DNA from 3 places in the Kineococcus sp. NPDC059986 genome. Region 1 is predicted to be linked to each of the others. Evidence: riboswitches for the same ligand, from Rfam matches in the RefSeq annotation. Region 1 holds a riboswitch; each other region holds the start of a gene.
The links. A riboswitch is a leader RNA that binds a small molecule or an ion and turns the genes downstream of it on or off. The one in region 1 is predicted to bind S-adenosylmethionine.
Positions count from the first base shown of each region.

Region 2: it holds a riboswitch for S-adenosylmethionine, as region 1 does, so the genes downstream of both, AB0637_RS00930 (PLP-dependent transferase) here and AB0637_RS14825 (MetQ/NlpA family ABC transporter substrate-binding protein) in region 1, are expected to answer to the same signal.
Region 3: it holds a riboswitch for S-adenosylmethionine, as region 1 does, so the genes downstream of both, AB0637_RS10140 (LLM class flavin-dependent oxidoreductase) here and AB0637_RS14825 (MetQ/NlpA family ABC transporter substrate-binding protein) in region 1, are expected to answer to the same signal.

Region 1 covers NZ_JBFBND010000018.1:69,800-73,061, forward strand. The annotation lists gene AB0637_RS14820 (methionine ABC transporter ATP-binding protein) at 1-988, opposite strand, end outside; gene AB0637_RS14825 (MetQ/NlpA family ABC transporter substrate-binding protein) at 985-1,935, opposite strand; SAM riboswitch class IV at 2,003-2,113, opposite strand; partial or broken gene AB0637_RS14830 (DUF1737 domain-containing protein) at 2,206-2,370, opposite strand; gene AB0637_RS14835 (hypothetical protein) at 2,367-2,993, opposite strand; gene AB0637_RS14840 (OsmC family protein) at 3,069-3,262, shown strand, end outside.
Region 2 covers NZ_JBFBND010000001.1:200,597-203,858, forward strand. The annotation lists gene AB0637_RS00925 (LLM class flavin-dependent oxidoreductase) at 1-384, opposite strand, end outside; gene AB0637_RS00930 (PLP-dependent transferase) at 384-1,706, opposite strand; SAM riboswitch class I at 1,818-1,924, opposite strand; gene AB0637_RS00935 (NtaA/DmoA family FMN-dependent monooxygenase) at 1,992-3,262, shown strand, end outside.
Region 3 covers NZ_JBFBND010000010.1:112,976-116,237, forward strand. The annotation lists gene AB0637_RS10135 (NtaA/DmoA family FMN-dependent monooxygenase) at 1-196, opposite strand, end outside; gene AB0637_RS10140 (LLM class flavin-dependent oxidoreductase) at 207-1,400, opposite strand; SAM riboswitch class IV at 1,445-1,558, opposite strand; gene AB0637_RS10145 (carbohydrate ABC transporter permease) at 1,709-2,596, opposite strand; gene AB0637_RS10150 (sugar ABC transporter permease) at 2,593-3,262, opposite strand, start outside.

The DNA of each region.
Region 1 (3,262 bases):
GCAGGGCGGCGTCGACCGCCCCCTCCCGGGGTGCGGTCAGTTCGTAGGTCAGGGAACCGACCCGGCGTTCGCGGATCTCCGAGACCCCGCCGTAGACCAGTTCGGCGGTGACCTCCTCCTGCCGGAACGCCGAGTCGACGCGTTGCTGCAGTCCCGGTTCGTCGGTGATGCGGACGCTCACGAGTCGGCCCGGGTGGTGCGCGCGCAAGCGCGCGACCGTGTCCGCCGAGGGCCGGTCGTGCGTCGCGCTGCGCACGAAGCGCTGCGCCGCAGGGGTCTGGGGGTCGGAGAACACGTCGTAGACGTTCCCGACCTCCACCACCCGCCCCTGCTCCATCACGGCGACGCGGTCGGCGATCTGCCGGACGGCCTCCATCTCGTGGGTGATGACGACGATGGTGACGCCGAGTTCGGTGTTGACGCGTCGCAGGAGCGAGAGCACCTCGGTCGTCGTCTCGGGGTCCAGCGCGCTCGTCGCCTCGTCGCACAGCAGGAGCGGCGGGTTGGTGGCGAGCGCGCGGGCGATGCCGACGCGCTGCTTCTGACCGCCGGACAGCTGTTCTGGGTAGGCGTGCGCGCGGTCGAGCAGGCCGACGAAGTCGAGCAGTTCGGCGGTGCGCCGGTCCCGTTCGGCCTTCGCGACGCCCGCCACCTTCAGCGGGTAGGCGACGTTCCCGGCGACCGTCCGGGACCGGAACAGGTTGAACTGCTGGAAGATCATCCCGATGCGGGAGCGGGCCTGGCGCAGTTCCCCTTCCGACAACGTCGTGAGGTCCTGGCCGGCGACGCGGACGCTGCCCGCGGTCGGCTTCTCGAGCGCGTTGACGAGCCGGACGAGGGTGGACTTCCCTGCGCCGGAGTACCCGATGACCGCGAGGACCTCGCCCTCGGCCACGTCGAGGGACACGCCGTCGACCGCCGTGACGGACGCGCCGCCACGACGGTCGAAGGTCTTGCTGACGTCCGTCAGCGAGATGAGCGTGTTCACTTGCCCGCGGCGGCCTTCGCGTCGGCCTCGACCTCGGTGAGTTCCTTCTGCAGGTCCGCCGCGGAGGTGTCCTGGACGACCGCGCCCGGGTTCTCCTGCAGGAACACCTCCTGCACGGCCGGGTCGTGCCACAGCGCCGCCAGGTCGAGGTAGGTCTTGTTCCCGGTGTCGGCCTTGCGAGACGCGAAGATGTTGACGTAGGGCGCCGCAGCTGGGTCGCTCGGGTCGTCCTTGACGATGATGTCGCTCGTCGGCAGCTTCGCCTTGGTGGCGTAGTTGTTGTTGACGATCGCGGCGGCCACGGAACCGGACTGCAGGGCCGAGGCGGTCTGGTCCGCGGCGACGGTCGTCACCTTCACCTTCGCCGACTCGATGTCGTTCACCTTGGAGAAGGCGGTGCCGCCGTCCTTCAGCGTCACCAGACCGGCGCTCTGCAGGACGAGCAGGCCGCGGGCCTCGTTGATCGCGTCGTTGGGGATGGCGACCTGGGCGTCGGCGGGCAGTTCGGCGGCGGACTTCGCCGTGAGCGAGTACAGCGGCAGGGGGTACACGGCCGTCGCTCCGACGGGCTGCAGGTCGTCGCCGGAGGTCGCGTTGTAGTTCGCGAGGTACTGGATGTGCTGGAACTGGTTGAGGTCCAGCTGGTCCTGCGACAACGCCGGGTTCGGCTGCGTGTAGTCGGAGAAGTTCACCAGTTCGACGTCGACGTTCAGCTTCGACTTCGCGAGCTCCCTGTACGTCGACCAGTACTTCAGCGAGGCGTCGGCGACACCGATCTTCACGGTCTTGGCGGGGGTGCCACCGCCGGCCGCGGTGGTCGCGGTGTCGTCACGGGTGCCCAGGACGACGGCGACGACCACGACGATCACGACGATCACGGCGGCGACCAGGCCGATGAGGAGACCACGGCGCCGGGGCTTGTCGGGCAGGACGGGGGCGTTGGACACGCGATCACTCCGGGAGTCGTTCGGCGGGCGCGCGGAGTTCAGCACTGCCGTGATCGACGGGTCCGGTCGTCCGCGCTTGCCGGACGGGATCGTCCGGCCAGGTCTTCACCTGGGGCACCCCGCCGCGGGGGAGGGTTGCCGGACAGCGAGCCAGGGCTTGACGCTGTCACTCATGACCTGGTGAAACCCTAGCACCGGTTCCGGAGTGGTCGGGGCGAGCTCCTCTCCGGCGGCCCGTCAGCTGCGCGACGGCGGGGGGACGACCACGTGGGGGAGCACGACGGCCTGTGCGGCGACGGTCCGGCCGTCGGTCGTGGTGAGCGACGGGCTGCCGTGCAGGACGTACCCGTCGGCGAGGGCGGCGCTCACCTTCTCGCAGAACGAGCGGTCGTCCGGGCCGGTCAGCAGGCGGTAGCTCAGCTTCTCCTCGCTCACTCCGGCAGGGTAGCCCGGACCCGCTCGAGGGCGTCCTCGACGGCCAGCAGACCCAGGGCGGCGTCGGCCAGGGCGTCCCCGCGCTTCTTCGGCGAACCCGGCGACCAGCGCTTCTCGTCGTACTCGTTCGCCGTGCGGCGCAACGCCTCCACCCCGACCCGGCGCTCCGCGACCAACCGGTCGTGGAGTTCGGCGGGGGAGGGCGCCGGGGGACGCAGCGACTCGCCGTCACCCCCGCGCAGCTGCACCAGCACGTCGTGGTCCAGGCCGTCCTGCGCCGTCCAGAACCGGACCGGACGGTCCACGACGTGGTTCCACACGGGTGCCTGGTCCGAGCGGAACCACAGGACGACGGGTTTCGTCTCCAGCCCGGACGCGGCCAGCCAGTGGCCCGCCGCCGGCGGCAGCGTGCCCGCGGCGCTGTCCTCCTCGGCCGCGTTCGTCACGAGTGCGACCTGCACCCCGTCGGCCTCGGGCAGGTCGTCGCGGCGCGGGCCGAGCAGGTCGCCGAAGACCCACGCCTCGGCCACCCGCAGGCGCACGATCCCCTCGGGTTGGCGCTGCATGTGCGCGCAACGGTCGGCGACGTCCTCGAGGGTCTTCAGGGCCGTGGTCCACTTCACGCGGCCCAGTGTGCTGGACCGGTCGGGGGGCGGGCAGGTTGCGGGTCGTACCACCTCCGGGCCTAAGCTTCCCCGGTGGATTCGACCGAGCTCAGGGCCCTGCAGAAGCCGTTGAAGGACTCCTACCGGGAGGATCCGGCCAAGGCGCTGGTGCCGGCCAAGGCCGTCGCCGTGCTCGACGGGCAGTCCATCGGGGTCTCGGTCGACGGGTTCGCCGGGACGACCCGCGCCGGTCTGCACCCCGCCGCCGGTGGCGACGGCACCGAGGC
Region 2 (3,262 bases), on a different contig from region 1:
GAGCCCGAACCGGTCCCCCGACAGGTGCTGCAGGGTCGCGGCCTGCCGCGCGGCGAGGTAGGGCGGGGTGATCCCGGCGTTCACGGTGGGGACGATCCCGAGGTGGGTCGTCGCCGCGAACAGGTAGGGCGCGAGCAGCAGGGGGTCGTGCTTGGGTCCCCCGTAGGCCGCCCGCACCCGCAGGTCCAACGTCGCCGGGTTCCCCAGCGACACCGCGTCCTCGACGACGACGAGGTCGAACCCGGCCCGTTCGAGGTCGCGGACCGCGTGGGCGTAGAGGTCCGGACGCGTCCAGTCGTCGTTCCACGCCTGGTAGTCCCGGCCCCAACCCTGCGGGCCGAAACCCCGGGAGAAGAAGTACCCGAAGTGCTGCGGCCGGCCCATCAGGCGCCCACCTCCGCCAGCTCCTCGGCGCGCGCGGTTCCGCGTGTCGCGGCGAGCGCCCGTTCGAGGTCGGCGACGAGGTCGGTGGGTTCCTCCAGCCCGATCGACAACCGCAGCAGCCCGGGCCAGATCCCCGTCTGCAGGCGTTCGGCCTCGGTGCGGTGGGCGTGCGTCGTGCTGGCCGGGTGGATGACGAGCGAGCGCACGTCCCCCACGTGGGTCATGCGCGTGAACAGCTGCACGGCGTCCACGAACCGTCGAGCCGCAGGCCGACCCCCGGCGAGCGTCACCGAGAACACCGCGCCGCACCCCCGCGGCAGCAGGGTCCGGGCCACGTCGTGCGAGGGGTGGTCGGGCAGGGCCGCGTGGTCGACGGAGACCACCTCCGGACGCTGCCGCAACCACCGCGCGAGCTGCTCCGCCGTGGCGCTCTGACGGGCGACCCGCAGGGACAGCGTCTCCAGCCCCTGCTGGACGAGGAACGCGTTGAACGGGGAGATCGCCGGTCCCATCCGGGAGGCCACGACACCGCGCGTGTGCTCGACGTAGGCGCGCTGCGGACCGTACCGGTCGACCCAGCTGACGCCGCCCAGCACCGCGGCCGGTGACGTGAGGTGCGCGGAACCGCTCCAGTCGAACCCCGCACCGGTGACGACGGCACCCCCGAGCGCGGCACCGTGACCGGCGAGGAACTTGCTCGCGGAGTGCACGACGACGTCCGCACCGTGCTCCAGCGGCCGCAGCAGGTAGGGCGTGGCGAAGGTGTTGTCGACGACGACGGGGACGCCGTGGCGGTGGGCGACGGCCGCCACCGCGGGCAGGTCGAGGACGGTGTTCTTGGGGTTGGCGACCGACTCGGCGAAGAACGCCCGGGTCGTGGGGCGCACGAGGCGTTCCCAGTCCTGCGGTCCCGCGGCGAAGTCGACGGTGATCCCGAGCCGGGCGAAGTTCTCCAGGAACAACCCCCGGGACCCCTCGTAGAGGTCGGCGGCGGCCACCAGGTGGTCACCCGCCCCGAGGATCCCGAGCAGGGCCACCGTCAGGGCCGCCTGACCCGTGCCGAGCAGGATCGCGTCGGTGCCGCCCTCGAGGACGGCGAGGCGGCGTTCGACCGCGGCCGTCGTCGGGTTCCCCATGCGGGTGTAGACGTACCCGTCGTCCTCGCCGGCGAACCGGGCCCGGGCCTGCTCGAAGTCGTCGAAGACGAATCCCGCGGTCAGGTGGACGGGGGTGACCCGCGCGCCGGTGACCGGGTCGGGTTCGGCGCCGGCGTGGACCTGCTGGGTGGCGAAGGACAGGGAGGTGTTCGGGACGTGCGGCATCGAGGGACCTTCCGGGGGCTGGCGTGGGGAGACGTCGGGGCGGTCAGGCCCGACAGGTCATCCCGGCACTGCGCAGCAGGTCGATCACGAGACGTCGCGTCAGCGGTGCGTGCTCCATCGGTGGTCCTCTCCCATCGGTCCTGGCGGGAGCACCGACCCCGGCGGGGCGGTTGCTGCGGCGTCGACGAGCCAGGTCTCTCGGCCGCTCTGGATGGCACATCCAGTGGAGGGCACGGGGGCCCGGGCTGTCAAGCGCTCCACACGGCCGGGGTAGCGTGCGGCGGCGTGATCCTCACGGCGATGCTCTTCTACCCCGGCGGCGAGCACCTCACGAGCTGGCGACTGCCCGGCGGCCGGCCCGCCGACTACCTCTCGGTCGGCTACTACGAGGACTTCGCGCGCACGGCGGAACGGGCCGGCTTCGCCGCGGTCTTCTACGCCGACGAGCTCTACGTGTGGGACCGGTTCCCCTCCGGTGTCGAGCACGTGGCGAACCTGCGACCCGAACCGTTCGGGCTGCTCGGGGCGCTGACGCGGTGCACGGAGCGCATCGGTCTGGTGGCGACGGTGTCCACGACGTACAACGAACCGTTCCACACCGCCCGGCAGGTGGGTTCCCTGGACTTCCTCAGCTCCGGCCGCGCGGGCTGGAACCTCGTGACGTCCGCGAGCGACGAGGAGGCGCGCAACTTCGGCCTGGAGCGCAACCTCGACCACGCGGCGCGGTACCGGCGCGGCGCGGAGTTCGTCGAGGTGGTCCACGGGTTGTGGGACAGCTGGGACGACGGCGCCGTCGCCCCGGACGCGGCGAGCGGCCGGTACGCCGACCCGGCCGGGATGCACGTCCTGGACCACGAGGGCGAGTTCTTCCGCGTGCGCGGTCCCCTGAACCTGCCCCGGCCGCCGCAGGGCCGGCCGGTCCTGTTCCAGGCGGGGTCGTCCGAGGACGGCCGCCGGCTGGCGGGACGGCACGCCGAGGCGGTCTTCGTCCCGGGCTCGGCGCCGTTGCCCGGAGCGCAACGGCTGTACGAGGACTACAAGGGGCGGGCCGTCGCCGCCGGTCGCGCGCGGTCGGACCTGCTGGTCCTGCCGGCGCTGTCCCCCGTCCTCGGCGCCACCAGCGCACAGGCCCGGGAACGGGTGGACGAGATCGAGGCCCTCACCCCGGACCGGCTGAGCCTGGACTGGTTGTCCCACCACCTCGGGGTCGACCTGTCCGACCGGCCCCTCGACGAGGAGTTCCGCTTCGACTTCGCGGGCGGCTCGAACCAGGTGCAGACCGTCTACGAGGGCATCCGCAAGCTCGTGGACCGCGACCGGTTCACGCTGCGCGAGCTGTACCGCGCCATGCTGCGCCGACGGTTCCTGCCCGGGACCCCCGAGGAGGTCGCGGACTGGATGACCGAGCGGTTCACCTCCGGTGCGGCCGACGGGTTCACCCTCGCGTTCTCCTCCGTCCCGCGGGGGCTGGAGGAGTTCGCCGACGAGGTCGTCCCGCTGCTGGTGCGCCGCGGTGTGCTCGCCCCGGAACTGCGGGCCGCGACGCTGCGGGGGAA
Region 3 (3,262 bases), on a different contig from region 1:
CGCGCAACCGCAGGCCCTCGGCGAGGAAGAACAGGTCGAAGAAGCCCCGCTCGGCGGTGCGGGCCAGATGGGCGAAGCTCTGGACGTCGATCTGGCTGCCCGCGGCCGGATCCTGCCAGACGGTGTGGTGGTTGACGCCGGGCAGGTGGGCGCCGAGGACGATCTGCTTGCGGGGCTTGCCGTCGGGGATGCTCACGGGTTCCTCCTCAGATTGCGGCGTAGCGGTTGGCGGGCCTGGCCAGCCCGAGGTGGTCGCGCAGGGTGGCCCCGGTGTAGCCCCGGCGGAACGCCCCTGCGGACTGCAGCAGCGGCACGACCTCGTCGACGAGGGCGGGCAGGTCCGTGGCGTTCACCGCCGGACGGAACCGGAAGCCCTCGATGCTCGCCTCGCGCCACAGGAGCAGGCGCTCGACCAGGCCTGCGGCGGAGTCGGCGACGACGAGCGCGTCGGAAACGAACGCCTCGCCGTCCACGGTGTCGAGCCGGTCGAGGCGGTTGCGAGCCGACGCGGCGTCGGAGCCGAGGGCCACCACGAGGTCGGCGTGGACCTGCAGAGGTGGTCCCACCCGGCCGACGGCGGTCTCCGCGGCGCGCACCTCGGCGACGATCTGGCGGGCGTCATCCGTGTCGTGCGGCGTCACGAAGACGACGTCCGCGCTCACGGCGGCGAACTCGTAGGCGGTCCGGGCGTGCGCCAGCGCGGTGACGACGGGTTGGCCCTGCGGCGGCCGGGGGGTGATCGAGGGCCCGAGGACCGAGAACCAGGGGGTCTGCACCGCGACGCGGTGCAGCTGCGTACGGTCGACGAACCGTCCCGAGGCGGTGTCACGGACGACCGCGTCGTCCTCCCAGGAGTCCCAGAGCGCCCGGACGGTGTCGACGACCGCACGGCCCTCGGCGAAGAGGTCCTCCACCGCCGCGGCGACCTCGGGGTCCGACAAGGTCTCGCGGGAGACCGTGGGGACCGCACGCCGTCCGAAGAGCTCGGCCTCGTGGGCGCGGGCCGAGACCTGGGCCCGCCAGCCACCGCGTCCGGAACTGACGTGGTCGAGCGTCGCGAGCGCCTTGGAGACGTGGAACGGTTCGGTGTGGGTCGTCGTGACGGTGGGGACCAGCCCGATGCTGGTCGTCACCAGAGCCAGCCGGGCCGCGACGAGCAGCGCGTCCAGGCGACCGGCGACGCGGTCGGTGCGGTCGTCGGACGGCCCGAAGTGGCTGCCCTGGAGTCCGAGGGCGTCCTCGATGGTGACGAGGTCGAACAGCCCCCGTTCGGCCTCGCGGACGGTGTCGCGCCAGAACGCGGCGGTGAACAGCTCGTCGGCGCGGGCGCCGGGTTCGCGCCAGGACGCGGGGTGCCAGCCCGTGGACTCCAGGGCCACGGAGAGGTGGAGTTCGGACACGGTTCTCCTCCTGCTGTCATGACGACACGCAGGCGTCCGGCGGGTCATCGCGCTTGCCGTTCCCGTTGCGGGAACGGCCAGGTCGTCACCCGGGGCACCCCACCGCGGAGGAGGGTTGCCGGCCAGCGAGCCGGGGCTTGTCGCTGACGCTCTTGACCTGGGGAGAGACTGCCACGCACGACCACCCGGAATCAAGGACCGGGCCGCGGTGCTCTCGGGGGGCCACCGACCGCTCGTCCGCGACGTCGGCGGGCCCCGACCGCACCGCGGTCGGGGCCCGGGGAACTGTCAGCGAGGCTCGGCGGGTCTCAGCCGCCGCCCATGCCGGTCTCGGCGACCCCGCGCACCAGCCAGCGCTGCAGGACGAGGAACACGAACAGCACCGGCAGGAGCGAGAGGAGGGCGGCCGCGAACAGGCCTGAGTAGTCGAACGTCTGGGCCGTGAGGAACGAGGACAGGTACACCTGGACGGTCACCGCGCCCGATCCGCCGCCGGCGACGACGAGGGGCCACAGGAAGGCGTTCCACGACCCGACGAACCCGAGCACGGTGAGCGCCGAGGCGAAGGCCAGCGTGTTGGGGACGACGATGCGCCGGAACACCCCGAAGTACCCCAGGCCGTCCAGTCGCCCGGCCTCCTCGAGCTCCTTGGGGAAGTTGAGGAAGAACTGCCGGAACAGGAACACGTTGAACGCGCTGAACAGGCCCGGGATGATGAGCCCGCGCAGCGAGTCCACCCAGCCGAGGCGCGCCACGATGAGGAAGTTCGGCAGGAACGTGGTGGCGGCGGGGATGAGCAGCACCACGATGGTCGCCGAGAACAGCGGCTTCGCCGCCCGGTTGGGGATGCGGGCCATGGCGTAGCCGGCCATCGCCGCCAGGACGATCTGCCCGCCCGTCAGGACGACGGCCATGACGGCCGTGTTGAGCATCGCCCGCGGGAACGTCGGGTCCTGCAGGACGCGGGAGAACGACGACCAGTCCGGGTCCGAGGGCCACAGCACGAAGGTGCGGCTCGCGACGTCGGCGGCGGGGGAGACGGCCGTCTTGACCATGATGTAGAAGGGCAGCAGGAACAGCAGCGCCACGAGGGTGACGGCGAGGTACCGGGCGACGTTCACGCCCGCACGGGCGGCCTGGCGCCGTCCGGCCCCTGCAGCCCGCGGGACCGACCGGGTCAGTTGCGCGGTGCTCATGCTCGAACCCCTCCTCGACGGCGCCGGGGCGCCTTGGTGCGGTCCTCCGCGGCGCCGAAGCCGAAGAAGCGCGTCTGCAGCAGTGCCACCACGACCATGATCGCGGTGAGGATGAGCGCCCCCGCCGAACCGAGCCCGAAGTCGCGCTGGGAGCCGAGGGCCACGTTGTAGAGGTAGACCAGCGGCGGCCGCGTCGAGGGGTTGGTCGGGACGAGGTTGATGAACTCGTCGAAGGCCTGGAAGGCCGCCACGAGCAGGAGCAGCAGCACGGCCGCGACCGTGGGTCGCAGCTGCGGCCACGTGATGTACCGGAACCGGCGGAACCCGGCGGAGACGCCGTCCAGCATCGCCGCCTCGTACAGGACCGGCGGGATGCGCTGCAGCCCGGCGAGGAACAGCACCATGTAGAACCCGACCTGCAGCCACAGGCGGACGCTGACGAGCACGATCCACCAGAAGGGCGAACTGCCCAGCCAGGAGATCGAGGAGATCCCGACCGCGCCCAGGACGCTGTTGGCGACCCCCGAGGGCAGGCCCGAGAACAGGGCCAGCTTCCACACCAAGGACCCGACGACGTAGGAGCAGGCCACGGGCAGGAAGAGGGCGGAGCGGTAGAACGCCTGGAAACGGGGCAGGCCGTTGACGAGGACGGCCAACCCCAGGGAC